DNA from 2 places in the Bacillus sp. 1NLA3E genome. Region 2 is predicted to be linked to the other one. Evidence: a T-box and tRNA genes for the amino acid it is inferred to sense, from the RefSeq annotation. Region 2 holds a T-box; the other holds one or more tRNA genes.

Region 1 (9,166 bases), 2.3 Mb from region 2:
TTTCTTAGCAATGTTATTAACAGGGTTTGGAGTTTACGATCACCTTGCTCAATTTGGAGGGGCGGGCAGTGCTGTACCCGTGACTGGGTTTGGTAATGCTGTTATTTCAGCAGCGATAGAGCACCGGACAGAAGGGTATGTACTTGGGGTTGGTGGTAATATGTTCAAACTGGCGGGATCGGTAATTTTATTTGGGGTATTTTCTGCTTTTGTTGTCGCTTTAATTAAAACTCTTCTGGACATTTTGGGGGTTTTTTAAATGTTAAAAGGAAAACAAAGTTGGATTTTTAAAAATAGACCAGCGATTATCTCCACCGGCGTTTCTGGAGGTCCATTTGAAGCAAATGGGAATTTGGCCAATGATTTCGATTACCTTCACGAAGATCTTTGGATGGGACAGGATTCTTATGAAAAGGCACATCGCCTTTTAATCGAGGAAGCAATCAATAGGTCATTACAAAAATGCAATTTAGAAAAGGATAAGCTGCAGTTTTTTATTGGTGGGGACTTAATTAATCAAATTACTCCAACAAGTTTTGCCGCGAGAACTTTTCAGGTACCTTACATGGGGATATTTGGAGCATGTTCCACCTCAATGGAAGGGCTTGCACTGGCTTCTTTTCTCGTAAATTATCAAGGAGCAGATTACATATTAACTGGTGCATCTAGTCATAATGCTGCAGTGGAAAAACAGTTCCGCTATCCAACTGAATATGGTGGCCAAAAGCCACCGACTGCCCAGTGGACCGTTACGGGTGCCGGTGTAGCAATTCTTGCAAAAAATTTAGATGAAAATAAGAATGATCATCCAGTGACGACATCGGCAACGATTGGCAAAGTGGTAGATATGGGGCTGACAGATCCCTTTAACATGGGGGGAGCGATGGCACCGGCTGCGGCAGATACGATTGCAGCTCATTTTAGAGATTTACAGTTATCCCCCTCTTATTATGACTTAATTGTAACGGGTGATCTTGGCAGAATAGGGCATGAAACGGCTTTCGACTTGCTGACCAAAAATGGAGTTATGCTCTCAAAGGAACAATTTAGGGATTGCGGTTTAATGATTTATAAAGATAATCAGCCTGTGATGTCTGGTGGCAGTGGTGCAGGTTGTTCAGCGACTGTATTTTATGGTCATCTGTTGAATGAAATGAAAAAAGGTATCTATAAGAAAATATTAGTCGTAGCAACCGGTGCACTATTATCTCCGATATCTTTTCAACAGAATGAAACAATCCCATGCATAGCACATGCGGTGTCAATTGAAATAGGAAACTAAGTTCAAAAGGAGGAACCTAGATGCTGGCAATGTTTTTTTGGGCTTTTGTGATTGGAGGTCTCATTTGTGTATTTGGTCAGCTTTTATTTGATGTTGCAAAATTGACGCCTGGCCATACTTTAAGTTTATTAGTGGTTATTGGATCTGTATTAGGTGGGTTTGGTCTTTATGATCCAATAGCCGATTTTGCGGGGGCTGGCGCGACCATTCCGATTACCAGTTTTGGTAATTCCTTAGTGCTTGGTGCCCTTCAAGAGGCAGAGAAGCATGGTATTGTTGGTGTTTTAACAGGAATGTTTGAAGTAACAAGCTCAGGAATTTCAGCTGCAATCGTATTTGGTTTCATCGGTGCTCTGTTCTTCAAACCAAAGGGCTAAAATACTTTTCATCTCTAAAAAGGCTCATTTTAAGGAGCTCGCCTATATCACTTTTGAATTATTTACATATGTTATAAGTGAGCAAAGTAAAGTGAGGTGACAATCTATGGGCTTTGGTTACTGTGGCTATGGCGGATATGGCGGATACGGATACGGAGGCGGTTACGGTGGTTCGACTTTCGTTCTAATCGTCGTATTGTTCATCTTGTTAATCATTGTTGGAGCAAGCTTCTATTAATATGTAGAGGCTAGACCGCAATAGGGAAGAGGTTGGCTTTTAAACTGGTTATTTCCTTTATTAAAGCACTTATGTGCCTTATGTGATGAGGCAACGGTAGTACTTTAGGGAGATCGATGTTTTAAGCCAGCCTTTTTTTTTTGGATAAGCAGATGGTTTTGAAAGTATTGGTTGGTTACACCGATTATTGGTTTTATTATATTGAAATAACAAATTGATCTATTTTGAAAATCACCATTCGTTGCCTTCCTTCATAGTATATAAAGGAGTTTTAAGAAGGAGGCGTAGGTTTCAGCATGGATAATGGTTTCTTTAAAAACGTTGAAAAGAAAACAGGCGTCAATATGAAGGATATTTTGGATCTTGCCAACTCTTTGCAGCATGCTAATTTTAAAGATGAAAAGACGGTTAGAGGCGTAATCCGGAAGGTCTCTCAAATCGCTGGAAAATCAGTTTCAAGAGATATGGAAGATAAAATTGTTCAATCGATTATTAAAGATGGTAAATCATTAGATTTTAATACCATTTCAAAAATGATCAATAAAAAGTAGTAAATTAAAGGGGTCAGACCCCACAACTGATGACAAAAAAATATCAGATACCTTCAAATAAAAAGGTACCTGAATATTGGTGGGAGTCAGACCCCTTACTTATCTAAGTGTTGATAAAAACCTGGAAGGATTAGCTTTTTTTCCTCGTAACCTTTCGGGAATAGACAAATACAAAGCTTCCATTGCCCTTGTAACAGCTACATATAACAACCGTCTTTCCTCTTCCAAAGCTGATGAATCCCCATTTCGAAGTGACTCTAACGAGTAATCATGTGGGAGCGAACCATCAACAGTACCTAAAACATACACAGTATTGTACTCTAATCCTTTGGCTCGATGGATCGTACTTAAGGTGACGGCATCTTGGACTTGCTTTGAGATTTGTTTCATTTCCTTGTTCATAGCCTTCATATGGTCGGTGTGTTCTAGAAAATCGAGAATACTAGAAAAGTTCTTTGCAGCAACTTTCAAATCACGAATGTCATCGGAGCCTTTGTCGAGTTGGTTGCCTTCATTGCCTCGTTTCTTTACAAAGTCCTGAAAACCTAGCTCTTTTTCTACCATTTCAATCGCCACAGTCGGTGAAAGTGAAGATAAACCACGAAGAATAGGGATAAGCTTTTTTAATTTTTTTGCTTGAAATGCGTAGGCAGTTTTCAAATGGGACAATGATTCTAGCATAGAGCAATCTTGTAAAATACTTTCTGCCTTAATATCTTGGAATACGGTTTGTTTGATAAACAGGGCTGGAAGGACCGCTTTAATGGCATTTTGATCATCTTCGTTCAGGCTTAACTTTAAAAATGCCAGCATCCCTTTTACAATAAAGCGGTCATAAAAGGACTCAATATCCTGGTCAATTTTAAAGGGAAGACTGGAAGAGACAAGCCGTTCAAACATGGCACGGCTTCCGGTGTTGGTCCGGAATAGTATCGCAAAATCACTGGGCCGTTTTCCATGGGCTATTTTTTCTAAAATATCAGTCAGGATCATGGTAGCCTCTTCTTCCTCATCGTAAGGAAAGAAGCTAACAGGAGTCTGGGTATGCGAGTATTGAGCTGCCATCGATTTTGCTCTTCGGCGTTTATTTTGACTAATGATCTGATTGGCTACAGACACGATTTCATGACTAGAACGGTAGTTTTGATCAAGAACAACTAACTTTGCGTTTGGAAAATCTCGTTCAAACTCTAAGAGGTAAGATGGATCGCTTCCACGAAAAGCATAAATGGATTGATCATCATCACCAACAGCACAGACATTCTTTGATTTTGCCGACAGCAATTTAATCAGTTCGTATTGAACTTTATTAATATCTTGAAACTCGTCAATCAGAAAGTATTGAAAACGATTTTGATAGGTTTCTAGTAAGGAAGAATCTGCTTGGAATAATTGAAAACAGCCGATAAGCATATCATCAAAATCAAACAGCTGGTGATTTTGCTTATTTAATTCGTATTGTTTATACAAGAAGGCCACTTTTTCTTCCCAATCGCCCTCAGGTTTCACTGTATCAGGAAATTCTAGATTGTTTTTCCAATAACTAATTTTCTGAAGCGCCAAGTCATAAGAAAACTCCTTTTCGTCTAGATTGAGGGTCCGACCAGCTTCCTTAAGCATTTGTTCCCGTTGCCAATCTCGTTTTAATAGATTCCGAGCATCCCATCTTTCACGAGCATGGAATGAGAGAATTCGGTAAAAGATACTATGAAAAGTACCAGTTACTAGTTGTTGAATCTGTCTTCCAGAAATATTTGGATAGTGATGGAGTCTAGCTTTCATTTCAGCAGCAGCCTTTGCCGTAAAGGTTACCAGCATAATCGAACTAGGATTGAGCTTTTTCTCTTCTAACATAAAGGCAGTACGAGCCGTCAACACTCGTGTTTTCCCACTCCCTGCCCCGGCAAGAACGAGGATGGGCCCGTCTGAATAGGAGACAGCCTTTGCTTGGCTCCTGTCGAGACTGAAGCCACTTTTGGCAAGCGCGTGTATATAGGAGTGGTCATGTTCTATTCTAAATGGTGGGGATGAAACAAATGGTTTGTCTATTTTCAAGGCACGGGATTTTTTTAAAATAACCTCACGCGTGGCCGTTGCAGTAGTCTGAATGGAGCGGGAAACAGGTATTCTAAATCCATTTTGTTCAGTATAGACTGATTCTACTTTTACAGGTGCTACCTCCTCGATAATAGGTTGGTCAGCGCAGCTTTTATGATCAGGAAGAACGTGAAAGAAGTGAGGTTCTTCCATAATTCCCAAATAGAGCCGCACTTTGTCCCCACAACTTGGACAAGTTAGTGAGCCCTTTTTTCCGGCATCATAAATCTTTTGATATTCTTCACGGTTTGTTTTATTTAAATGGATTTTATCTTTAAGGAAAATGGCAGTTTTCATAGGAGGTTACCTCTTTTGCATACAAAGTCGCTAAACGGGCGCTTGAGCTTTTCTTATAAAATAGGCTCTGTTAAAATAAAATGTTGATTTCCGTTCCAGGCGCTTCGCTTTCCGCGGGGCGGGCGGTGAGCCTCCTCGGCGCTTAAGCGCCTGCGGGGTCTCACCTGTCCCGCTGCTCCCGCAGGAGTCTTCGCGCCTTCCACTCCAATCAACTTTGTTCAAAAAAATCAACATTGAGCTTTAACACAGCCTCTTATTAAATAAAAAAACATAAAATTTTAAACACAAAGGTAATCATATCAAAATTTTACTGGAATCAAAAGGGTGAAAAGTTGGCAAACAAAAAAGCCCTGCTAAGATAGGGCCGGAATTTGTAGCGGATTATAAGATCTTTTTCATGCTTTTATGAGGAATACCAGCATCCAAAAATTCTTCAGAAATAGTTTTATAGCCTAAGCGGCTATAAAAAGGGATCGCATGGGTTTGGGCATTTAGTTTTAAGTTTGATATGCCATTTGTTTGCGCATATTTCTCAATAAAATTCATGAGTTCTTTCCCGGCACCAGTATTGCGTTGGCCCTTCAAAACACAAATTCGTTCAACCTTTCCGATGCCTGCTAGGACGCGGAACCGTCCAGCACCAACTGGTTGATCATTTTCATAAAGGACAAAGTGCGTTGCTTCTGCTTCATTCTGATCAATTTCTTCTTCAGGTGGAACTTGTTGTTCTTCAATAAATACTTTTTTTCTTATCGAGTAAGCATCATTTAATTCTTGTTCAGTTGCGACAACTTTAACAGTCATACACTTTATTCCTTTCCAAAACGAAATGTTTCATAGACAGTCCAAAAACCATCTTCAAGTTGATAAAGTAGGTGGAAGCGGTCTATCATTTCCTCGTGATTTATTTGTAGCATTCTAAGTGAACCAAATACATCATAATGTTCATCATCGGACAGATTTTGGCCAATCGTAATATGTGGGACAAAGTTGTATTCAGGCTTTTCACCAACAAAATCGGTATGGAGCTCTGTATGCAACTTTTCTAATTCGGGATTCGGGTTAATTTTAAAATAGATGACATTATTTACAGGTTTGAATGAGCTTGTTTTTAACACTTTTAGTGGAAAAGGTGTTGTGCCCTCGGCAATCTGTTTTAACCTTAGGGCTAATTCCTTAATTTGTTCTTCGGTTGATTCGAAAGGTTCTTTTAAGGTTAGATGAGGAGAAATTAATGCATAATGCGGGTCATATCTTTTACGATAAGAATTTGCTAAGTCCTGCAATTTTTTCGATGGATAAATAACGACACCAAATTTCATAACATTACCTCCAGTTAGTGAACTCTTATGCAGCAGGGCTAAGTTACTTTCTAAAAAGCTTTTGAAAGAGCGAAATAAAGCGGAAGCTTTGATTGTATTATGGAAAACATTATATCAAATTTTTAAAATAAATCATATCGCGGTAGTCCTGTTACAGGACCCAAGAATCGATAATTAAATTTCGCTAATTTTGATGGAGTTCATCGGCGAACTTCCCGATTTTTCCAAGCTGAAAATAGTCTGCACTGTCTTGAGCGATTAATACATGATATATAAATAAATGTGAGAAAGAATGGGGCAAATAGATCAAGAGATTTTACCACAACCAAGGGAGTTTACTAAAGGTTCAAATGTCCCCATTGTTCGTCCTGAAAAATGTTGACATAATCCCTAATTTCCTTATAATAAGAAATGTACCTTTGAAAAAGGTGTACCTTATATTATGACTTGTTAGCTCAGTGGGAGAGCACTTCCTTGACAGGGAAGGGGTCGTGGGTTCGAATCCCTCACAGGTCATCAAAAAAAATCCTAACATCAATTTGATGTTAGGATTTTTTTTGTGGTATTTATTCTATTGATGACAAACAAAAGCTTTGGTGACAGTAAAGGGTCAAAGTTTTTGTTGTTAAAGTGATCTTTATGGATGTAGTACAGATAAAGCGATTAGCAATACAAGAAGTTAACATAGTTCCGCATTCGAGACATGTGGAGTGCGTTACGAATTTAGTGTTGAAATAACCTAATCAGCGATTATCCTTATTAAGCCTAATTTCTAGATATCTGCAATTTATGAGAAAAATGCGAGAGATTCTTATCTGAATACGCTCCAGACATCCATAAATATATTATTGCTGTAGGGTTATTTACATAAGCGACATAGTTGAAATACTATTTCCTTGTTTCTTTTCGTATAACGGGCGCTACTTCTGTTGCCAATCGCTCAATGTTTTCGGCAACTTTTTTAAAGGGCATACCACCTATGTCCATTTGCGCCATAAACCGCTGGTGACCAAACAACTCGTATTGGCACATAATTTTTTCGATGATTTGCTGAGAGCTTCCAACAAAAAGGGCTGTTTCTTTTCTAGATAGCAGTTCAAAATCAGCTCTTGAAAAAGTAGTATTTTTCACATGCCCACGATTAAGGTGGAACCAATAATTTGAATGATACGGGTAATATTCTTCTATTGCCTGCTGATTCGTTTTTGAAATATAAGCGTGCCCCGTAACTCCCACCTTCAAATTTTCTAGAGCATGACCAGTTTGAGCAGCTGTTACTCGGTATTGATCAACAAGCGGCTTATATAAGCTTGGATCACCGCCAAGTAACACTATTGCTAAGCCAGTGCCTAATCTCCCTGCTCGTTCTGCACTTTCCAAAGACCCACCAACACCTACCCATATTGGAATTTTTGGTTGAACAGGTCGCGGTGCAATTTCCGCATCCTTTAATGAAGAACGATAGCGACCATTCCAGGTAACCATTTCCTTTGCATTTAGATTTAGTAAAAGCTCAATGTGTTCTTCAAACAATTCATCATAATTTTTTGTATCATAACCGAAAAGTGGGAATGAGTCTAAAAAAGCCCCACGCCCAGCAATGATTTCAGCACGGCCATTTGATAAAAGATCAAGTGTTGCAAAATCCTCGAATAAACGAATAGGGTCTATCGTGTTTAATACTGTCGTCGCACTTGTCAATTTAATTTGTTTTGTGACTTGTGAAATGGCCGACAAGACGATTGCCGGTGCGGACACTGCGTAATCTAAACGGTGATGTTCTCCCACACCAAATACATCCAGTCCAGCTTCATCTGCCATTTTTGCTGCTTTTATTATTTCTTCAATTCTCTGCTTTGCACTGCTGGTTTTACCTGTTTGTGGATCCGGGTATAAATCCGCTAAGGAATATATTCCAATTTCCATTCCATTTTGACTCCCAGCCTTCAAGTTTATCTCCTCCACTGTGGTGTAAAAAAGCCTTTGCTTAATACTATTCAATTTTAAAAAAAGGTGAAGGAATAGATTTACAAATGAGAAGGATCAAACCAAAGGGTCAATCATTTGTTTTTTGAAAATGATGACTGAAGTCTAATTCTATCTGTAAATATAATGTGCACATTAGAACCGTCCGGTTGCTGAAAAGAGCATATTAACAAAGAAACCTCACCACATATTTGGCGAGGTTTCTCTATTAATTAATTATCTAGAGCTTTTACGAAGATTGTCGAATTTTGATATACAGAAAAGTTATTTATATTGTATAATAACGTTGTATAATAAGGTTTTCTTATTTTTTTACCAGGTCATCAGATGACCTTATTAACAGGTGAATAAATGAAGATAGTTATTAAATCAAAGGGAGATTTGATATGAAAGTAACATTATTTACAACCTGTATTGTTGATTTTATGGCAATGAATGTCGGTAAAGCTACTGTTGAATTACTTGAAGGTCTGGGGCATGAGATCGATTATCCTAAGAACCAAACATGTTGCGGGCAACCTACGTACAACACTGGATACGTAGAGAAAACAAAAAACACAATTAAGCACTTTATCGAAACGTTTGAACATGCTGAGGTGATTGTTTCACCTTCAGGTTCTTGTGTTTCATTTGTAAAAGAATATCCACATATTTTTGCTGATGATAAAGAATGGAAAGAAAGAGCGGAAAAAGTTGCAGCAAAAACATATGAATTATCGCAATTTCTAATTGAAGTTATTAATCTAGATGACTTTTCTGCGAAACTTCCTGGAAAGGCTGTTTACCACCACAACTGCCATACAGCAAGATTTTTAAAAGTGAAAGAACAGCCATTAACACTTCTTTCGAAAGTAGAAGGTCTAGAATTAGTGGATTTCCACAATTCGCACAAGTGTTGCGGGTTTGGTGGTACCTTCTCTGTTAAAATGGGGGATATTTCAGCTGAAGTTGCTGATGAAAAAGCAAGGTACATCCAAGAAGCTAACCCTGATTATTTGATAGGTGCAGACTTCGCT
Region 2 (9,166 bases):
CTGAACAAATTCAAATAAAAAAGAAAAAGTCCTCCAAGAAAAAAAGTATGTCAATCGCTGAATTTTTAGGTAGGAAAACAGAAAATGAACTTCAAGCAAAATTAAAGGTCTGCATTGTTCAGCATGGTGAAACACTTGATAGCTTGGCAGAACGTTATGCCCTTGGTGTGCAACAAATATTAAAAGTGAATCATTTAGAGGCCACACAGGATGTATACGAGGGGCAAGTCCTTTATATTCCGGAGCCTGCAAATAGTAGATAAGGATTGAATGAGCAGGTGATTTTTGCCTGCTCTCCTATTTTGGAGAAATCGCATTCAGTCCGAAAGAGAGTGAAGTCATGTGAATGCTAACAACAATCTTAATGGGGTAGCATCCATTTTAGCTCATTATGCGGTTGAACCTTATTATGTTGAGGACTTGGGAAAAATACAAAAGGTTTACTCTAACAAAGGTGCTTTTGCCTTGAAAATGATACCGCCGCAATTAGGCACCGAATTTATACGCCATATTCAAACGCTATATCAAAAGGGCTATAACCGAATTGTCCCGATTTACCCGGCAATGGATGGCCGTTATGCAGTCCTTCACCAAAATATGCTTTACTATTTAATGCCCTGGCTAGAGAATGAAGCGAAAGAGGACCCAGTAGAAAGAAATAAGAAATTATTTCGCGAACTGGCTAGGCTTCATACACTATCGTCTCGTGAGGTTCCAATAAAAAAAGAGGATCGAAAAGAACATTATGAAAATACATTGCTCTTGTTGGAAAAAGACGAAGAATTTATAACGGGGTTTCTTGAAAGCTCTGAAAAAAAAATATATATGTCGCCGTTTGAATTACAATTTTGTCTATATTATCATGAGGTCAAACAAGCCATTCAATATTCAAAACGTAGGCTTGAGGCATGGTATGAGAAAACAAAGGACCTAGAGAAGGTTAGGACCGTATTGATTCACGGAAAGTTTTCTCCTGAACATTTCTTGTTTGATGATAAAGGCTATGGATATTTTATGAATTTTGAAAACATCAAGGAGGGTTCTCCCTATCAAGACATTCTTCCCTATTTACATCAGACTTTAAAGGGGTTACCAAAAAGAAGCGAGGAATGTATTGAATGGTTGCTTATTTATTATAAATATTTTCCACTAAAAGAAGAGGAAAAGCATTTAATGTTGAGCTATTTTTCCCATCCTAGTGCCATCATCAAGGTCCTGAAAAAATATCATAAACAGCAACCAGGAAAAAAGGAACGAAAATTTTCACAACAGCTGCAGCGTAAGTATTGGTTGCTTAAAAATACTGAGTATGTGGTGATGCGACTCGAGGAAATTGAACAACAGAAGGCGCAGGCACTAGCACAGGCGCAACAACAAGAAGGAGCCCAAGATTGACAATCGTCAACTTAAGGCTCCTTTTATTGTTTAGCAACAGCACCTAGCCCTCGAGGTCAAAAGACAATCCCCTCCGGAAATCGGGATTTCCTGAAGAGCTCGATTTTTGCTTGTTGGGGATAACCAAGGCGCTTTCGCTTTTCATATCATATCAAATTGAAAGGCCAACGCGAGTAATATCAAAATGGTTAACAGGAGTGCATCGAAGGTAGTTGGCAGGATAATCGTTCGGATGACTTGGAAAACACACAACGGGATAATAAACTGGCAACAACTACCGCGAATATATCGGAGCCATGGCGGAAGTGCGTGAGGATTGTATCTTCGCTTCACCATTCTTCCTCCTTATAATAGCTTTTTGTTCTATAATATGACCTCCACTAGGTAAAAGTGCTATAAATATGTGAAAGGATCCTTAAAAAAATGTATATCCACCAAAAAAATTGGGTAATATGATTGACGATGTTCCCCTTTTTTAGGTAGTATAGCTTATAGAATAAAGTAAACTAACCCATATGTATGGGATACAATTGAAAATAATAGCGAAGATAGGGAAGAGTACAGTGTTATCTGTTTGTAGAGAGGGAAGCTATTAGCTGAAAAGCTTCCTATACAGACCATTGGAAGGTCGCCCTTGAGCATCTCCTGCGAACGGTTAACTAGTAGCCGGAGACGGAAAATCCGTTATCTAAGCAAGTGCCAATTAGGTCTTTTTCTAATTGGAAAAAAGGTGGTACCGCGAAGCTTACTCCATTCGTCCTTTTCATGGCGAATGGAGTTTTTTGTTTTGGAACGAATTTGATTGAGGTGTGTCGGGAGACTAGCTGTCAAACGAAGCTGATTTATTTTTAAAAAAATGGAGGTTTGATTATGGATACGAAGGAGATTTCAATGCCGACGAAGTATGATCCGCAGGCGATTGAACAGGGTCGATATGATTGGTGGCTAAAGGGTAAGTTTTTTGAGGCTAAGGATGATGAAACGAAACAGCCTTATACGATTGTGATTCCGCCGCCAAATGTAACGGGAAAGCTACATTTAGGGCATGCGTGGGATACGACGCTTCAGGATATTTTGACTAGAATGAAGCGGATGCAGGGTTACGATGTTTTGTGGTTGCCTGGGATGGACCATGCCGGAATTGCTACGCAAGCGAAGGTTGAGGAAAAGCTTCGTGGTGAGGGGAAAACGCGTTATGATCTTGGTCGTGATAAGTTTGTTGAGGAAACGTGGAAATGGAAGGAAGAATATGCTGGCCATATTCGCCAGCAGTGGGCAAAAGTTGGTCTTGGGTTAGATTATAGCCGCGAACGGTTCACTCTTGATGAAGGGCTGTCAGATGCTGTTAAAGAGGTATTTGTGAGTCTTTACAAAAAAGATTTAATCTACCGTGGTGAATATATTATTAACTGGGATCCATCAACGAAAACGGCGTTATCGGATATTGAAGTTATTTATAAAGACGTACAGGGCGCGTTTTATCATATGAAGTACCCGTTTGCTGATGGTTCAGGCTATATTGAAGTGGCAACGACCCGTCCGGAAACGATGTTGGGCGATACAGCCGTTGCGGTTCATCCTGAAGATGAGCGTTATAAACATATGATTGGTAAGACGGTTATATTGCCGATTGTCGGTCGCGAGATTCCAATCGTTGGCGATGATTATGTTGATATGGACTTTGGTTCTGGTGCTGTGAAAATTACACCAGCACATGACCCTAATGACTTTGAATTAGGGAATCGCCATAATCTTGAAAGAATCCTTGTTATGAATGAAGATGGATCGATGAATGCTCGAGCTGGACAGTATCAAGGAATGGATCGCTTTGAGTGTCGCAAGCAAATCGTTAAGGATCTTCAGGAACAAGGTGTTTTGTTTAAAATTGAAGATCACCTGCATTCAGTAGGGCATTCTGAGCGCAGTGGGGCGGTTGTTGAGCCTTACCTTTCAACTCAATGGTTTGTTAAAATGCAGCCGTTAGCTGATGCTGCTGTAGCACTTCAAAGTGAAGAAGATAAGGTTAACTTTGTTCCGGATCGCTTTGAAAAGACGTATTTGCATTGGATGGAGAATATCCGTGACTGGTGTATTTCACGTCAGCTTTGGTGGGGCCACCGGATTCCGGCTTGGTATCATAAAGAAACGGGTGAGATTTACGTAGAGAACGAGCCACCAGCTGATATCGAAAACTGGGTTCAGGACAATGATGTTTTAGACACATGGTTCTCGTCAGCGTTATGGCCGTTTTCGACTTTAGGCTGGCCAGATAAGGATTCAGCTGACTTTAAGCGTTATTATCCAACTGCTTGTTTGGTAACAGGATACGACATCATATTCTTCTGGGTATCACGGATGATTTTCCAAGGGATTGAATTCACGGGGGGACGGCCGTTTAATGATGTATTAATTCATGGACTTGTTCGTGATGCACAAGGCCGCAAGATGAGTAAATCGCTTGGTAACGGGGTTGATCCGATGGAAGTCATCGATCAATATGGGGCGGATTCACTGCGCTACTTTTTATCAACTGGTAGTTCACCTGGTCAAGATTTACGATTTAGTGTTGAGAAGGTTGAAGCAACTTGGAATTTTGCTAATAAAATTTGGAATGCATCCCGCTTTGCATTGATGAATATGGACGGTATGACATTTGAAGAGATCGATTTGAGTGGGGAAAAGTCGGTTGCTGATAAGTGGATTTTAACTCGCTTAAACGAAACGATTGAAAATGTTACGCGCTTGTCTGATCGCTACGAATTTGGTGAAGCGGGTCGGGCGCTTTATAACTTCATTTGGGACGATTTCTGTGATTGGTATATCGAAATGGCGAAGTTACCTTTATACGGTGACGATGAAGCGGCGAAGAAAACCACTCGTTCCATTTTAGCTTATGTATTGGATCAAACGATGCGTTTGTTACATCCGTTCATGCCATTTATCACGGAAGAAATTTGGCAAAACCTGCCTCATTCTGGAGAGTCGATTACAACGGCAAGCTGGCCTGTGGTTGATGCGGCGTTGGTTGATGATCAAGCTGCTGGTGAGATGAAGTTGCTGGTTGAAATCATTCGTTCTGTTCGAAATAGTCGTGCCGAGGTGAATACACCGCTTAGCAAAAAAATTAAGATGATCCTGAAGGCGAAGGATGCTGGCGTTCTTGCTGTGCTAGAGAAGAATCGTGGCTATATTGAGCGTTTCTGTAATCCAGAGGAGCTCGTGATCGCTGTTGAGGTGGAAGCCCCAGATAAAGCGATGACAGCGGTTGTTACGGGAGCTGAGATTATTCTTCCATTAGCTGGTTTGATTAATCTGGATGAAGAAAGAGCTCGTCTTGAAAAAGAGGTTGAGCGTCTGAATAAAGAAGTAGAGCGGGTTCAGAAGAAACTTGGCAACGAAGGCTTCGTTAAAAAAGCACCAGCAAAGGTAATCGAAGAAGAGCGTGCCAAAGAGCAGGATTACATTGAGAAACGTGCAGCGGTTCAAGTTCGTTTGAATGAGTTAAAAAGTTTATAATTGTTGTAGCTACTGCTAGCTGCGATTGAATTTTATAAAAAGTAAAGTGTGAGGGGAACCCGTTTTTTCGGGTTCTTTCCTGTTGTAGAATGATTGATTTATGCGGAAAACATAGGTTGGCGGATTGGCGTGTATTTTTCGCGGATTGAGGCTGGATTTTGGCGGATAGAACCGTAAATTTAGTGGGTAGCAGCAATTTTGGAGGTGAAAACAGTGTTTCAAACATACGATGAGGCTTTATCTTGGATCCACGGCCGACTTCGACTCGGAATTAAGCCAGGTTTGAAGCGGATGGAGTGGATGATGGAGCGACTCAACCATCCTGAACAAAAAATCAAAACAATCCACATTGGTGGAACGAACGGAAAAGGGTCAACCCTGACTTTTTTACGATGTATTTTGGAGGAAGCAGGTTACGAGGTTGGAACCTTCACTTCTCCGTTTTTTGAGCATTTTAATGAGCGGATTAGTGTGAATGGAAAGCCAATAACTGATGCTGAAATGCTGGAGCTTGCAAATGTGATTCTTCCATTAGCGGATGAGTTGGATCACTCCGAACTAGGCGGACCAACTGAATTTGAAGTGATAACAGCGATGGCACTGTATTATTTTGCAAAAATAAATCCTGTTGATGTGGCTCTTTTCGAAGTAGGATTGGGTGGCCGCTTTGATTCAACCAATATCATTCACCCGCTATTATCGATTATCACCAGTATTGGCTTGGACCACACCAATATTCTTGGTGATACATATGAAAAAATAGCAGCTGAAAAAGCGGGGATTATAAAAAACGGGACGGCAATCTTAACAGCTGTAAAACAAGACGAAGCAATGGAAGTTATTGCAGCAAAAGCAATGGAATCAAAGGCACCTTTATACCAGCTTGGTTCAGAGTTTTCCATTTCCGGCAATCATTCGTTAATGCGCGGCGAGGAGTTCAATTTCTCCTCCATTTTTCAAGAATTGCCACAGATACAAATATCTATGCTAGGGAAGCATCAAACCGAGAACGCAGCACTTGCCATCATGGCGGCACAGCTATTAAAACAATTCTATGCTTTGCTAATTGATGAACCTCATATCCTTCAAGGACTAAAACGTGCCTATTGGCCAGGCAGACTGGAATTGATTTTAGAGGAGCCGACCATCATTATGGACGGGGCACACAATGAAGAAGGAATTGAGGCCCTAGTGCATGAATTAAAGGCACGGTACAACGACAAACAAATCCAGATTTTATTTACTGCCCTATCCGATAAAAAATTGGACAAGATGATTCAACAATTGGATGCCGTTGCTGACAGTATTACCTTTACTGAATTCGCTTACCCCCGTGCCTCACAGGCACAATTCTTATATGAACTAAGTTGTTCACAAAATAAACATAAAGCCAAAGATTGGAAGCAGTACTTAAGAACGACAATACCAACCTTAAAGGAAAATGAAATCCTAGTCATTACTGGGTCACTCTATTTCCTATCGGAGGTAAAGCCGTTCCTAGTTAATCTTATAAAATAAATAAAAAGCGGATAAACTTCACTAATTGTGGGTTAGATCCGCTTTTTATTTTGAAACAGAATTTATCATTCTAGAAAATCCTTCTTTATTAAAAGTCTAAAATAGGATCCTTTTCGCGGTATCACCTTAAGATTGTAATGAATCTATCTGCCTGTTAAACTAAAAAATATGTCGATAAAACTAGAAATATATATAATGGTATTAGTATGAAGCAATCTAGGGGTGATGATTTACATGAAGAAAATTACTTGTTATTTCTCCTCTGAAAAAGGGATTACTTTGATTGAAATTTTAGCATCGATGGTGATCCTATCAATCATTATTGTGTCACTCATAGCCATGTTCGTTCAATCATCCCGTACTAATGCAATGTCGAAGAATATTATGGATGCCACCTATATCGCAGAAACTAATATGGAGGAAATATACAATATCGTGGTTGCATCCACCAGTTACGACATCGCTACTGCTGCAATCGTAAGTAAGGGATATACCCAAGCAAGCAAGACGACTACTAATGCTTTTTACCAAAAGAATGTCACCGGACATTATGTATCGATTGAGTTAGTACCAACCATTAATAGTTCACTAGTGAAGGTTCGGGTTAAGGTTTTCAAAGATAATACAAAGACAAAAAAAGAGGCGCAAATGGAGATATTACTATCATGGAAAAATTTGTAGGCTTTATTAAAAAAAATGAAAAAGGAATAACCTTAATAGAATTATTAGCGGCACTTGCTTTGGTCTCAATGGTGATACTGCTGGCAAGTTCTGTTCAATTATTTGGTCAAAAACAAGTGAATAACCAAACAAATGAAATTCAGAATCAATCCAATGTCAGACTGGCGTTAAATATAGTTACAAAGGAAATTAGGAAGGCTTCAAATGTAAGTGTGACAAATAATGTTTTAACGATTAACAATACCGATATATACAAACTTGAAAATAATATTCTTAAAAAAAATAACGAACCGTTAATTTCAAATATACAATCATTCACCATTACGAAAACAGAAGATAAAGTGACCATCACAATTACCAATACCCCATCAAATAATCAACCCAAAACAACACTATCAGCAACTATCTATTTAAGAAAATAGGTGATGTCAATGAAAAATTGGTATTCCAAAATAAAATCATTAAACAATGAAAACGGTGTAGCCTTAGTTACAGTACTACTAGTTTTTGTGGTCATCTCCATCATGGGATTCAGTCTTATGGGTCTTGCGGCAAGCAATATAAAAATGACCTCTGGGGAACGGAATAATCAATCATCCTATTACATTGCTGAATCAGGCATTACCTATAAAATGAATGATATTAGGACCAAGCTTAGTACCATTTATGGCCAATCGTTATCCTATACTGATTTTTTTTCTAGTGTGGATAATTTAATGGAATTAGGTCAGGAAAAAACAGTTGAAAATTTATTCGAAGAGTCGTTTGGTGGAAATCCTGTTGTTAAAATAAAAATCGAGAAATTACAGGATGGAACGGTTGTTTCCTATAGCAATAATTATAAAATCACCTCAACCGGCACCATCAATAATCGTTCTAGGACTGTAGTGAAAATCATTCACCTTACTTGGAAACCCAAAAGCGGTGTAACGATTCCAGCAGATACGGTATTATTTGTACAAGAAAATCTTACTTTAAAAAACGTTCCGGTCGATGGGTCAATTGGTACAAATGGAACTGCTACAGATATTACTTTAAACGGAAGCAAAGCAATTGTTACAGGTAATATTTATACGAATGTTGGGACACAATTAAATATTCCTGAGTTTCCTCTTTTTACTATTCCCACAAATGCAGCTAATTTTACAGACACTACATTGAAGATGGACCAAGATATGGTATTAAATAACCTTACTGTAAATGCCAACCAAACGTTAACGATTGATGTTGGTTATATAAACAAGAACTTAGTCGTTAATAATCTTACACTTTTGAGCGGGGCGAAAATTCAAATCGTTGGAAGTGCAAAGCTTTCTATTTATGCTAAAAATATTTCGATGACATCTGGAAGTATCTTGAATACAGGCGGCGATTTCGAAAAGGTTTATATTTTTTTAGAAGGGACAGCCTCGAATATATATGGACTTATTAATGCGTCAATGTATGCCAAAAATTCCAATTTGGTGGTTAACAATTTTGTATCCGGTGTTCAAGGCCACATTGTAACGAGTGGGACGAGTATTTCGATTGTTGGTTCCGGAACAGCTAACTACCCCAAAATGATCTTTGCTCCTAATGCAACTGTCAATATTAATGCTTCGTTTGCAGGTTCGATTATTGCTAAATCTTTATCATCACAAGGGAACGATGATAGTTTTATCTTCAAATTCGTTCAAATAAACTATGACAATTCCCCGCTATTTGTAGATAATGGTACGGGACTATCTCCGGTAAAAGACACGATCACCGGGGAACCAGTTCGCGAGCAATAAATAGAAGTGAATCGTTGAATAGTATAATGGAAAAGTGTGCGAACCTTCGTACACTTTTTTTATTATCGATTATAAGGGGGTTCTATGAACATCTGGTAGAAAAACCTTTTAATTAATCTATTTTGCCTATAATCCTTTAATGATATTCTTTTAAAATAGTATTTGATATTATACAATATGAGAAAGTCGTATATTGTATAAAATTGTTGATTTCACATATAAAAAAAATTTAGATTCCTAGTTAGGGGTGGAAAAATGGAGAGTTTACTATTTGCAGGAGTTTC

Evidence for each region. A T-box is a leader RNA that pairs with one kind of tRNA and senses whether it is charged. The one in region 2 lies ahead of B1NLA3E_RS17390 (valine--tRNA ligase), so its partner is inferred to be a tRNA-Val.
Region 1: it encodes a tRNA-Val, which carries the amino acid that the T-box ahead of B1NLA3E_RS17390 (valine--tRNA ligase) is inferred to sense. The anticodon was not compared.

The regions. Positions count from the first base shown of each region.
Region 1 covers NC_021171.1:1,088,208-1,097,373, forward strand. The annotation lists gene spoVAC (stage V sporulation protein AC) at 1-259, shown strand, start outside; gene spoVAD (stage V sporulation protein AD) at 260-1,282, shown strand; gene spoVAE (stage V sporulation protein AE) at 1,303-1,659, shown strand; gene B1NLA3E_RS23655 (YjcZ family sporulation protein) at 1,766-1,897, shown strand; gene B1NLA3E_RS05335 (stage VI sporulation protein F) at 2,194-2,448, shown strand; gene B1NLA3E_RS05340 (UvrD-helicase domain-containing protein) at 2,548-4,842, opposite strand; gene B1NLA3E_RS05345 (GNAT family N-acetyltransferase) at 5,224-5,646, opposite strand; gene B1NLA3E_RS05350 (YjcG family protein) at 5,652-6,164, opposite strand; tRNA gene B1NLA3E_RS05355 (tRNA-Val) at 6,609-6,680, shown strand; gene B1NLA3E_RS05360 (LLM class flavin-dependent oxidoreductase) at 7,053-8,114, opposite strand; gene B1NLA3E_RS05365 ((Fe-S)-binding protein) at 8,537-9,166, shown strand, end outside.
Region 2 covers NC_021171.1:3,619,710-3,628,875, reverse strand. The annotation lists gene spoVID (stage VI sporulation protein D) at 1-263, shown strand, start outside; gene ysxE (spore coat protein YsxE) at 343-1,395, shown strand; gene B1NLA3E_RS24280 (hypothetical protein) at 1,537-1,731, opposite strand; T-box leader at 1,932-2,160, shown strand; gene B1NLA3E_RS17390 (valine--tRNA ligase) at 2,266-4,911, shown strand; gene B1NLA3E_RS17385 (bifunctional folylpolyglutamate synthase/dihydrofolate synthase) at 5,125-6,429, shown strand; gene B1NLA3E_RS17380 (prepilin-type N-terminal cleavage/methylation domain-containing protein) at 6,664-7,110, shown strand; gene B1NLA3E_RS17375 (PilW family protein) at 7,095-7,532, shown strand; gene B1NLA3E_RS17370 (PilX N-terminal domain-containing pilus assembly protein) at 7,542-8,882, shown strand; gene B1NLA3E_RS17365 (hypothetical protein) at 9,138-9,166, shown strand, end outside.